Regions from separate parts of the Paenibacillus sp. S28 genome, predicted to be linked through region 1. Evidence: riboswitches for the same ligand, from Rfam matches in the RefSeq annotation. Region 1 holds a riboswitch; the other holds the start of a gene.
The links. Region 1 has a riboswitch for cobalamin ahead of IAE55_RS15070 (ribonucleoside-diphosphate reductase subunit alpha). Riboswitches for the same ligand answer to the same signal wherever they lie in the genome.
Positions count from the first base shown of each region.

Region 2: another riboswitch for cobalamin. It lies ahead of IAE55_RS23330 (ABC transporter substrate-binding protein); the one in region 1 lies ahead of IAE55_RS15070 (ribonucleoside-diphosphate reductase subunit alpha).

Region 1 covers NZ_JACVTM010000005.1:312,967-318,604, forward strand. Annotated here, with positions in the region: gene IAE55_RS15070 (ribonucleoside-diphosphate reductase subunit alpha) at 435-2,768, opposite strand; cobalamin riboswitch at 3,003-3,225, opposite strand; gene IAE55_RS15075 (MTH1187 family thiamine-binding protein) at 3,514-3,816, shown strand; tRNA gene IAE55_RS15080 (tRNA-Thr) at 3,898-3,969, shown strand; gene IAE55_RS33820 (YjcZ family sporulation protein) at 4,410-4,526, shown strand; gene IAE55_RS15085 (sporulation protein YjcZ) at 4,785-4,895, shown strand; gene IAE55_RS15090 (CBS domain-containing protein) at 5,257-5,638, shown strand, end outside.
Region 2 covers NZ_JACVTM010000010.1:249,986-255,623, forward strand. Annotated here, with positions in the region: gene cbiB (adenosylcobinamide-phosphate synthase CbiB) at 1-912, shown strand, start outside; gene IAE55_RS23325 (histidine phosphatase family protein) at 900-1,841, shown strand; cobalamin riboswitch at 2,126-2,343, shown strand; gene IAE55_RS23330 (ABC transporter substrate-binding protein) at 2,696-3,709, shown strand; gene IAE55_RS23335 (FecCD family ABC transporter permease) at 3,709-4,755, shown strand; gene IAE55_RS23340 (ABC transporter ATP-binding protein) at 4,752-5,531, shown strand; gene cobT (nicotinate-nucleotide--dimethylbenzimidazole phosphoribosyltransferase) at 5,625-5,638, shown strand, end outside.

The sequences.
Region 1 (5,638 bases):
CAGTTGATCTAAATCATTCATCTCTTTCCCATACAATCTGTCTAAATGGTTTTGTACTTATCATGCAGTAGTGTATTTATAAGGTTTGATACAGTAGCTCTTTCCCGTTTTTAGTTGGCAGTTTAGCCGGACGCGTGGCGAGCTCCCGTATTTTGGCAAAGCCAAAACAGGGAGCAAGCCGCGCGACGCAAGGTGTCTCCGAGAATCGAGGAGACCACCATGCGCACCGCTCAAACGTAAAAGCGTGTCCCCCATAACCTGCAAAGCAGGAGGGGGACGAAAGCGACTCACAACACATATTCACATCAAGAAAATCCGCCACCCGCCGGTCATCCGCCAACATTCCGGGTGTCCAGAGGGCAGCGCCCTCGGGGCCCTCCCTTGGAAGGGAGGGTTTGGGAGGGATCGAAAAAGGTTTTAGGCTTTAATATCTTTTACGATGCACACGACTCGCACTCTTCAATCGTCAGCGCACGGCTGCGGACGTAGTACGTCGTTTTGATGCCGGCTTTCCAGGCGTGAAGGTGAAGCTCCAGGAATTCCGTCGCCCGGATATCCGGACGAACGTACAGATTGAAGCTTTGAGCCTGGTCGATATGGCGCTGACGCGCCGCGGCCATCTTGATGGACCAATGCTGGTCAATCAGGAATGCCGTTTTATAATACCAGATCGTCTTCTCGGACAGGTCCGGAGCCGGGTTGGCGATCTTGTAGGTCGTTTTTTCCTCGTAAGACAGAAGGTCGTACAGCGGATCGATGCTGGCGGTGGAGCCGGCAATGATCGAAGTCGAGCCGTTTGGCGCGATAGCGAACAGCCAGGCGTTGCGGACGCCGTTCTGCTGCACTTCCTGCTGGAGCTCTGTCCACTGCTCGGTGGTGACGAACTTGCCTTCATGCTCGCCGTCGACATAACCGCGGCTGGTGAAGTAAGCGCCGTTCTCCCAGTCGGAGCCTTTGAACTTCGGATAGTGGCCTTTTTCTTTGGCCAGCTCCATGCTGGATTTGACGAGCAGGTAGTTGATTTTTTCGTACAGATTGTCGTTATATTCAACCGCTTCGTCGGACTCCCAGCGGATGCCTTCAAGGGCGAGCAGGTGATGCAGGCCGAAGGTGCCGAGTCCAACCGCGCGGTATTGGCTGTTCGTATATTGGGCTTGCAGGACTTCAATGTTGTTAATGTCGATGACGTTATCCAGCATGCGTACCTGGATCGGCACCAGACGGTCCAGCACATTGTCCGGAACGGCACGGGCCAGGTGAATCGAGTTCAGGTTGCAGACGACGAAGTCGCCGGGAACCTTGGAAATGACGATCCGGGTTTGGCCGTCCTTGGTCACGAGTTCTTCTTTTTCCACCACGGTGGCGGACTGGTTCTGCATAATTTCGGTGCACAGGTTGGACGAGTAGATCATGCCATGGGCACGGTTCGGGTTCGCTCGGTTGACGGTATCCCGGTAGAACATGTACGGCGTGCCGGTTTCCAGCTGCGATTTCATGATGCGCTTCATGATGTCGATCGCAGGCACCGTAATTCTTGGAAGCAGCGGGTGGGCAACCGCTTCGGCATACTTCTCGCGGAACGATCCTTGACCTACCGTTTCGTCGTAATAATCCTCAAGACCCGCCGGACGGCCGTTGGCATCCTTCCAGCCCATAATTTTCTTCACTTCATGCGGGCAGAACAGGCTCCACTCGCTGCGAGCTTCGACCGCCTCCATGAACAGGTCAGGCAGGCACACGCCATGGAACACGTCATGCGCTCTCATGCGCTCGTCACCGTTGTTCAGCTTCAGGTCCAGGAAGGCCAGGATGTCCTTGTGGAAGACGTCCAGGTAGACGGCAACCGCACCTTTGCGAGTGCCGAGCTGGTCAACGCTGACCGCCGTGTTGTTCAGCTGGCGGATCCAAGGGATGACGCCGGAGCTGGTGTTCTTGTGACCGCGAATGTCGGAGCCGCGCGCCCGGACTTTGCCGAGGTAGACGCCGATGCCGCCGCCCATTTTGCTGAGACGGGCCACGTCGGTATTGGAGTCGAAAATCCCTTCCAACGAGTCGTCCACCGTGTCGATAAAGCAGCTGGACAGCTGTCCGGCGACCTTCTTGCCGGCGTTGGACATCGTTGGCGTAGCGGCGGTCATGTACAGGTTGCTCATGGCCCAATACGCTTCCTTCACGAGCTCAAGGCGCTTGTTCTCTGGCTCGGTGTGCATCAGGTACATGGCGATGACCATGTAGCGCTCCTGCGGAAGCTCCATAACGCGTCCGTCGAAATCATGCGCCAGGTAGCGGTCGGACAGGGTCAGCAGCCCGATATAGTCAAACAGCAGGTCGCATTTGTAATCGATGCAGCGGCCCAATTCTTCAATTTGCTCTTTGGTATAGCAGGTGAGGAGCTCCTCGCGGTAGATTCCTTTTTGCACCAGCTCGGTAATGAGAGGGTAGAACGCACCATATGGCTCGTCAGGATAGGCTTTGTAGCGGCGGTTGTAAGCGGCCTTCTTGTACAGGGAGGTCAGCAGCGAGCGCGCTGCGGCGAACTTCCAGTTCGGCTCCTCCTTGGTGACCAGCTCAAGCGCCGACATCGTGAACGCGCTGCTGATTTCGTCGCCGGTGACTTCCTCGCGGCGCAGTTTGCTCTGCACGCCCCGAAGGAGGCGCTCCTTGTCCAGGGTCTCCAGCCCCTCCAGGATTCGGTCGGCATAAACGGAGAGACGGATTTCATCAAAAGCCAGCTGGCGGTTGTTCGGTTTGGTAACGAGCTGCGGCATGGTGCAGATCTCCTTTCAAAGTTTGTATATTTGGTATAACGGAAAGTAGGACGATGCTGTTAAGAGGGAGCTCTTGCTGTGCTTGCCCATACAAAAGGCATTTCCGAAGAACCTGGAGCACAGGTACGAAAATGCCGCTAGATCCCGTATGCCCTATTTTCGAGCATGGGAAAAAATATCTATCACCCTATGTATAGATATCGACTGGCATCACGCACCTATTCCTCGTAGGCCTTTCGTGAGACAAAACAGGCAGGTCTCCTGACTCCCGAAAATGCGATATTCGGCGCCTTCCCGTCCGCGTGACGGACAGTGGCCTTAGCCGATATCGTGCCGAAAGCTCGGAGCTCTCGGCCTTCCGGTTACAGTGGCGGGACCGTGACGGATTCACACCGTGCTTCCCTATTATGAACGCCTGGCAAATCGAGCCGTGTTCACCTGTTTCCACTATATTTGGTTGCTTTCATACTAATTTAACCCAATATATTGTGTTTGTAAACCTAATTCCTCTTAAAAGACGAGCAATGAGAATTATACCAGATGGACCCCCGGGGCGCTACTGTGAACCATTGGAGATTAGCCTCTAGAGGGGGCTGAAAAGGTAGAAATCGGGCGAAATTTGCAGGAAAAACGCGAATAAAAAATTTTGCAGGCCATCCTTTTGCGATTCCATAGACGGTCGGGTACAATAAAATTAGGAATAAAGTTCGATCCGCTTGCAAAAGGATAAAGGAGGCGCACGACCATGGCAATTGCAGAGGTAACGGTCATTCCGATCGGAACGGCCACGACCAGCCTGAGCTCCTATGTGGCACAAATGCAGCAGGTGCTGGCGGAGCAGAAGGGGATCAGCTACGAACTGACGTCGATGAGCACGATTATTGAGGGGGCTCTTCCGGATGTATGGCAGGCGATAGCAGCCCTGCACGAAGCACCGTTCCTGGCCGGCGCGCAGCGCGTATCCACTTCGGTCAAAATCGACGACAGACGGGACAAAGCCTCATCCAGCGCCCAGAAGCTGCAATCGGTCCGCGACAAATTGAAATAAATTCCAATCGCAATGAAGTATTGCATTTTGGAAAAGAAGTTGTATAATAGTTTTTGTTTGACGGAAAATTTCATTTTCCACGCTGGTGTAGCTCAGGGGTAGAGCAACGCACTCGTAATGCGTAGGTCGGGGGTTCAATTCCCTTCACCAGCATCTTTCATAAGCCTTACAGGACGCGGGTTTCCGGATTTCGGAGACCGCGTCTTTTTTGTTGATTTGGGCGATCTTCTACCATTTTTCTACCCTTTAGTCGAGTAAAGCGGGTTTTTCGCCATCAATGAAAAGAAAATGGAATTTCCCCTGTTAGCTGTCGCAGGTCCTAGCAGCGCAGCATGAGCGATCCAGAGGCACGCAAAGGTATTCCAAATTAGGACAAGAATCAGGAATGATAAAGACCTGTATGTAAGAACCAATTATCTATACGGGGCATATTATATAGTGGCTCATAAAACTTCCTTGATGTAAGGCAACGCCCGCTTTCGAAGCGGGCGTTTTTATTCAAAAAAAAAAATTAAATCTTAAGTGCGTTTACCCATACCAAATAGTGGAATATACATATTGTAATATTAACTTCTGACAAAGGAGGTACATGTATGAGCGACGGTGTTGTTGGTGGCGTAGGATACGGTTACGGTTTGCACAGCAATGTAGGTGCTATCCTGGTGCTCTTTATTCTGTTGGTAATTATTGTTAAGGCATTCTGTTGGTAATAAAAAGTCAGGAATGAGGAAGCCCCTGCTGGCTAAGTGCAGGCAGGGGCTTTTTTATTTATAAATAAAGTAGTTTCTTACTATCTGGGTACGTACAAGTTGTTACTAGGGTAGCACGTGTTGTGCTAATCCCGTCAGCCCGCCGGGGCTCTCCGAGACCTAGAAAAAATAGTCTTTTAAACCGCTGACTCTGTCCACAACGCTGAAAGGTTTCTTTCATAGAATAAAACTGATCCTATGAAGAAAGGGGAATATCACATGAGCGAAGTTGGTGGAGTTGGTTATGGTGGTGGCTGGTCGACGAGCGTCGGCATCATTCTTGTCCTCTTTATTCTGCTTGTCATCATCGCGAAAACTTGGGGATACTAATTGCTGAACGGTCCTTAGCCCACCTGGTCGATCCGGGGGCATGAGACCAGCACAAGCGAAGCGCAGTGATCCGTTACGGATCCTGCGCTTTTTTTATACATATCATCGGCGGAATTTTCAGCGGACAAACGCCTAGCTGTAACGGCGGGGAGCTGAGAGTGATCCAGCCGCCGGAGGGCTTCCCGGTACCGATGATGCCTGATCTGGCCGATGAGCACAGCCCTGGGATCACGGATATGAATCGTTAAGGCTGACAGCCTGCCCCGGGCTTCTGTAGTCCTAGTAAAGCGTCCCATGCCTGAATAATCCCGGTATCCCTGGGTAAAATACGGGGGATCATTCCTAGAGGAGGTAAACAGCAATGACGATGGTTCGCGACGTAATGACCAAAGACGTAAAGGTATGCGCACCCCATGATTCGATCACGGCTGCGGCGCAAATCATGCGCGATGTCAACTGTGGATCGGTTCCGGTCTGCGAAGGCAAAAAAGTGGTAGGTATGATTACCGACCGCGATATCGTGCTGAACTGCGTAGCTGCGGGTAAAGACCCGGGCAGCGTACACTGCCATGACTGCATGACAAGCGATGTCATTTCGTGCTCGCCGGACACTGATGCCCACGAGTGCGCGCAATTGATGGCCGACCATCAAATCCGCCGCATTCCGGTTGTAGAGAACGGAGAAATGGTAGGGATCTGCGCAATTGGCGACCTGGCAACGATGAACATCCACATCAACGAAG
Region 2 (5,638 bases), on a different contig from region 1:
AGGTGGATTCCCCATCCAGTCATCGGCATGGGCAAGGCGATTAAAAAGGTGGAGAACGCCATTCGGGCAAGGGTCACCCGCCCGGCAGGACTCAAGAGAGCGGGAATTCTGCTCCCGGTCATTGTGGCGGGCGGCTCTATGCTGCTGACATGGTTTGTTCTCTGGGGGCTGCATCTGGTGCATCCGTGGCTGGCCTGGGCAGTGGAGGCGGTGCTCATCGCCACGACGATCGCCGTCAAGGGCCTGAAGGATGCCGGCAAGGAAGTGCTTGGCCATCTGCGGCGCGGCGATCTGCCCGAGGCGCGCAAGTCGCTCGGCATGATCGTCGGCCGGGACACGGCCCATCTGGACGAGCCGGAGATCGTCCGCGGCACGGTCGAAACGGTGGCGGAAAATATCGTCGACGCCGTCGTCTCGCCGCTGTTCTATGCCATCATCGGCGGCGCGCCGCTGGCGATGGCCTACCGGGCGGTGAACACGCTCGATTCCATGGTCGGCTACAAGAACGACAAATATTTGCAGCTTGGCTGGGCGTCGGCGAGGCTGGATGACATCGCCAACTTCATTCCCGCTCGGATCACCGCGGGCATCCTGGTGCTGTCCGCCTGGCTGCTGCGTTTGGACGCCGTCAGAGCCGGGCGCACCGTGCGCCGGGACGCGCGCCGCCATCCGAGCCCGAACAGCGGCTTCCCCGAATCCGCGGTGGCGGGCGCGCTCGGCATCCGGCTCGGCGGCGAGAACGTGTACCACGGCGTCGCCTCGTTCCGGGCTTACATGGGCGAGGCGCTGCGTCCGATGGAGGCGCGCGACATCACGATGACGATCCGGCTGCTTATCACGGTATCGGTCATCTTCATTCTGCTGGGCATCGCCGTGCTGTGGGCGGCAGGAGGCAGCTTATGGACGTCCTAGTGAAACAGGTCGATCTGCTGCTTGTCCGGCATGGCACGACGCGGTGGAACCGGGAGAAGCGTTACCTCGGGCATACGGATATCCCGCTGGATCGGGGCGGCAGGGACGAGCTTGCGCCGCTGGCCCGGGAGCTGGCCGGGAAGGCGTTCCGCGGCGTATATTGCAGCGACCTGGCCCGATGCCGGGAGACACTGGCGATCATCAGTCCGGCGCACGCAGATACTGCGATGTATGACCCTAGGCTGCGGGAAATGCACTTTGGCGCCTGGGAAGGGCATACCTATGAGCAGCTGCAGCATGAGCCCCTATACCGGCAGTGGATCGATTCGCCGCAGCAGGTGATGCCGCCGGGCGGGGAGCCTTGGGCGGATTTTGCCGGGAGGATCGACGGGTTTGTCGGCAGCTTGTTGAAGGACGTGGAAGGGACATGCAGCAGACCGGCAGAGGCCCAGAACGACGGCGGAGCGGCGCATTCCGAATCGAAGGGGATCGGGAATAGCGGGTCGGCACTGCCTAGATCGAAAGGGATCAAGATTGGCGGGTCGGCACTTTCCGAATCGCAAAGGATCGAGATTGGTGAGGCGGCATTGCCCGGTTCGCAAGGGAACGAGAATGGTGGAGTGGAACTTTCCGGATCGAAAGGAAACGAAATTGGCGGGGTGACACTTTCCGGATCGAAAGGAATCGGTGACAGGGAGGCGGTCCTTTCCCGGTCGGAAGGACCGGAAGGCATCGGTCCCGAATCGCAGGTTCCGCCGGAGATGCTGATTGTCGCCCATGGCGGCGTTCTGCGGCAGCTCGCGGTCAGCCTTGTCCCGGGGCTGTCCTTCTGGGACGTTCACGTTCAGCCCGGGAGTTTGCTGCGGATCCGGCTGAGCTTCACTGAAGAAACCGGCGGTTGGAACGGCAAGCTGGTGAATGAAGCTTGAGAGAGGATGCGAACGAGGTAATGGTCGTCATCGACCGGTCCGAGCTTTTCTGCACTCCGGCAATGGGAAGCGGCGAAAGGGCTCAGGCAGCTGACATACAAGGACGTGTTTCCCGGATCGTCCGTTCCCCCGGGTTTGGTCATGGCTCTCGGGCCCGCGTCCGGACATTCCACCGGGCACGCGACTGGACATGTATTCCGGCAAGTGCCGGACACAAAAATTCCATTGTCACCCGCAGGCTTTTCCCCTATAATCAGGACAAAAGAAGCATGGCCAGGATAATTGAATAGGAGTGCTTGTGAGGTCCCGGAAGCTGTCTGCCGTATAAGGAGAGCGTTGATCCGGGTGAAAAGGGAAGCCGGTGCAACTCCGGCACGGTCCCGCCACTGTAAACAGGTATGTCCCCAGGAAGCCACTGTTCCGCCGCTACACGGGATGGGAAGGCGGGGACGATTTTACCCAGCCTGTAAGTCAGGAGACCTGCCTCACGAGAGGAAATGACGGTCCTTCGAGGAAAGGATTACGTTTCACGTGCCCTTCATAACGCATGTTCACCGCGGCTCAAGCAAGCATTGGCTTGACCACTTGACCTCGCAGCATGCCACAAGGCACACCGGTCCATCGCGGCGAAGCCGCGGGATGTTCCGTGCAGACGTAATCCCTGATTCTTGATCGAACAAGAGTCAGGGTTTTTTAGTTGACAAAGAATGGAGCGGCAGACGCCATACACCTGCTCATGGTGAGCAGCGGCGCTGCAACTCTAGCATTTCCGTCAGGTTTATTCCGTTTTCGTATACCGGTCAGGCCTCTTTTGTGCAAATTATTCGATAGACAAAGAGGGAGAGAACGAAATCATGAACGTAACGTTGAAACGCTGGTCCACAGGCCTTGCGGCGCTGCTGCTTGCCTTATCGCTGAGTGCCTGCGGCGCCAAGAACGAAGACAGCTCCGCCTCGCAGCAGCCTGCTGCCCAAACGGAGCAAAGCACGGATAACAGTGCGTCCCAGACAAAGACAGACGAACTGAAAACAACCTATCCACTGACCATCCAGGATGCGACCGGAGAGTCCTTTACTTTCAAGGAAGCGCCGAAGCATATTATCTCGGTATCTCCTGCAGAGACGGAGGCGCTCTTTGCGATTGGGCTGGACAGCGAGATCGTTGGGGTGTCCGATTATGACGATTATCCGGAAGCGGCCAAGTCCAAGGCAAAAATGGGCGGCATCACTAAACCGAACGAGGAAGCGATCATTGCGGCCCAGCCGGACATCGTGTTCACGGGCATTTCGATGAGCGAGGAAGCGGTGAAGAAGCTGCGCGACCTCGGCATTCAAATTTTCAAGACCGATCCGAAAACGGTCGATGACGTCATCAAAAATATCGAAACCTACGGCCTCATCACCGACCATCAGGCGGAAGCCAAAGCGGTGGTCGACAAGATGAAGCAGGAGGAAAATGAGGTTACTGAAGCGGTCAAATCGCTGACGCCGGAGCAGAAGAAAAAAGTATACATCGAATTTTCCCCGGGCTGGACGGTCGGCAAGGGTGAGTTCATGGATGAGCTGATCACCCTGGCCGGCGGCGTGAACGTGGCGGCGGACACCGAGGGCTGGAGCGAAATTAGCGAAGAGAAAATCATCAAGGACAATCCGGACGTGATTTTGTATGCCAACAGCGTCATCGACGAGAAGACGAAGAAAAGCCTTGGCGATATCATTAAAGGCCGCAGCGGCTGGGACCAGATTACAGCTGTGAAGAACGATGCGGTCATCGGTCTTGACGACAATCTGCTGAGCCGTCCGGGCCCGCGCGTCACACAGGGCTTGAAGGAAGTGGCGAAGGCCATTTATCCGGACCTGCTTAAATAATGAGCAAAAAGCTGGCAGGCTATGGAGGAATCGGCATCGTCCTGCTCGTCCTGACCCTGCTGATCTGTCTGGGGATCGGCTCGGTCGCGCTGCCGGTCCGGGACATCGCCCTCATTCTGCTGCACCGGATTCCTTGGATCGGGAGCCATATCGACCCGACGTGGAACGCATCGTTTGAGCAGATTATTGTAAAGGTCCGGCTGCCGCGGATTCTGTTGGGCATGCTGGTCGGCGCGGCTCTGGCCGTGGCCGGCTCGGGGTTTCAGGGCGTGCTGCGAAATCCGCTAGCCGATCCGTTTACGCTCGGGGTTTCCTCGGGGTCGGCGGTAGGCGCGTCGTTCCTGATCTTTTTCGGGCTGCAGTATTCGGTTTTCGGCGGCTGGACGCTGCCTGCGGTCGCTTTCGTGACCGGAATGCTGACGCTGTGGATGGTTATCGCGTTGGCCAGGGAGAGCGGAAAAATTCCGACGAACAGTCTGATTCTGTCCGGCGTGGTGATGCAGTCCTTTCTCGGAGCGGTCGTATCCTTCCTTTCGGCGATGTCGAACCGGACGATCAATGAAATTATATATTGGACAATGGGCAGCCTCAGCCTGCGTGGATGGTCGTATACGGCCATCCTTTTGCCGTATTTTTTGGTGGGATTTGCGGTGGTCTGGAGCCGGGCCCGCGCGCTGAATCTATTGTCCTTAGGTGAGCGGCAGGCGGCCCATATGGGGATGAACGTGGACCGCGTGAAGCTGGGGGTGCTGCTCGTCAGCACGCTGCTCACGGCTGCCGCGGTGTCGGTTGCGGGCATCATCGGGTTCGTCGGACTTGTCATTCCACATGTGATTCGGCTGATTACTGGCCCCGATTACCGGCTGATCGTACCGCTGTCGGCCATTGGCGGAGCTATCTTCATGGTCTGGGCTGACACGATCGCCCGCTCCCTGCTGGCGCCGACCGAGATTCCGCTCGGCGTGGTGACGGCCTTCGTAGGCGCTCCGTTTTTTGCCTATTTGCTGTACCGGAACAAAAAGCAGCGGAAGGGGAGATGGACATGATCGAGATCAGGGAAGCAGGGAAACAGTATGGCGGCATCACAGCTCTCCATGGCCTCAACTGGTCGGTCCAGGAAGGCGAATGGTGGGGGATTATCGGGCCGAACGGCAGCGGCAAGTCGACGCTGTTGCAGCTGGTCTCCGGCGTGGAGAAGGCCAGCAGCGGCGAGGTACTGATTCACGGCAAACCAGCCTCTGCCTATAACCGGAAAATCCTTTCCCGCATGATGGCCGTTCTCCAACAGGACGGCCTTCCTCCTGTTCATTATCCGGTCAGGGAAGTGCTGGAGATGGGACGTTACCCGTATCAGGATTGGCTCGGACGGGACGAGGGCGGCGATCCTGACGCCCTGATTGAGGGCATTATGGATAAGCTGCAGCTGCACGAACTTGCGGACCGCCCCTTGGATGAGCTGAGCGGCGGGCAGCGCCAGCGCGTCGCCCTTGGCAAAGTGATGGCGCAGGAGCCGCAGATTCTGCTGCTTGACGAGCCGACGACGTATCTGGACATCCGCTACCAGCACCAGTTCATGGAGCTGGTGGCGCAGTGGCGGAAGGAAGAGGGCATCACGGTCGTCGCCGTCCTGCATGATTTGAACCTGGCGGCGCAGTTTTGTGATAAACTGCTGGTATTAAGGGACGGGCAGGCGGTCGGAATGGGAACGCCGGAAGACATGCTTACCGAGGAAACGATCCGTCTGGTGTACGGCATTGAGCCGGTCATCGTTCCCCATCCGGTCAGCGGTATTCCGCAGGTGCTGGTGACCAGGCAGCGGTAGGATTAAAGCAGCCCGGAGACGAGTGCGGAAAGTAGGCGGGCCGTGAGTTGATCGGTTTGAAGGCAGTTTTACGAGAGAGGGAGTGGATGCAAGATGAACGAACTTTT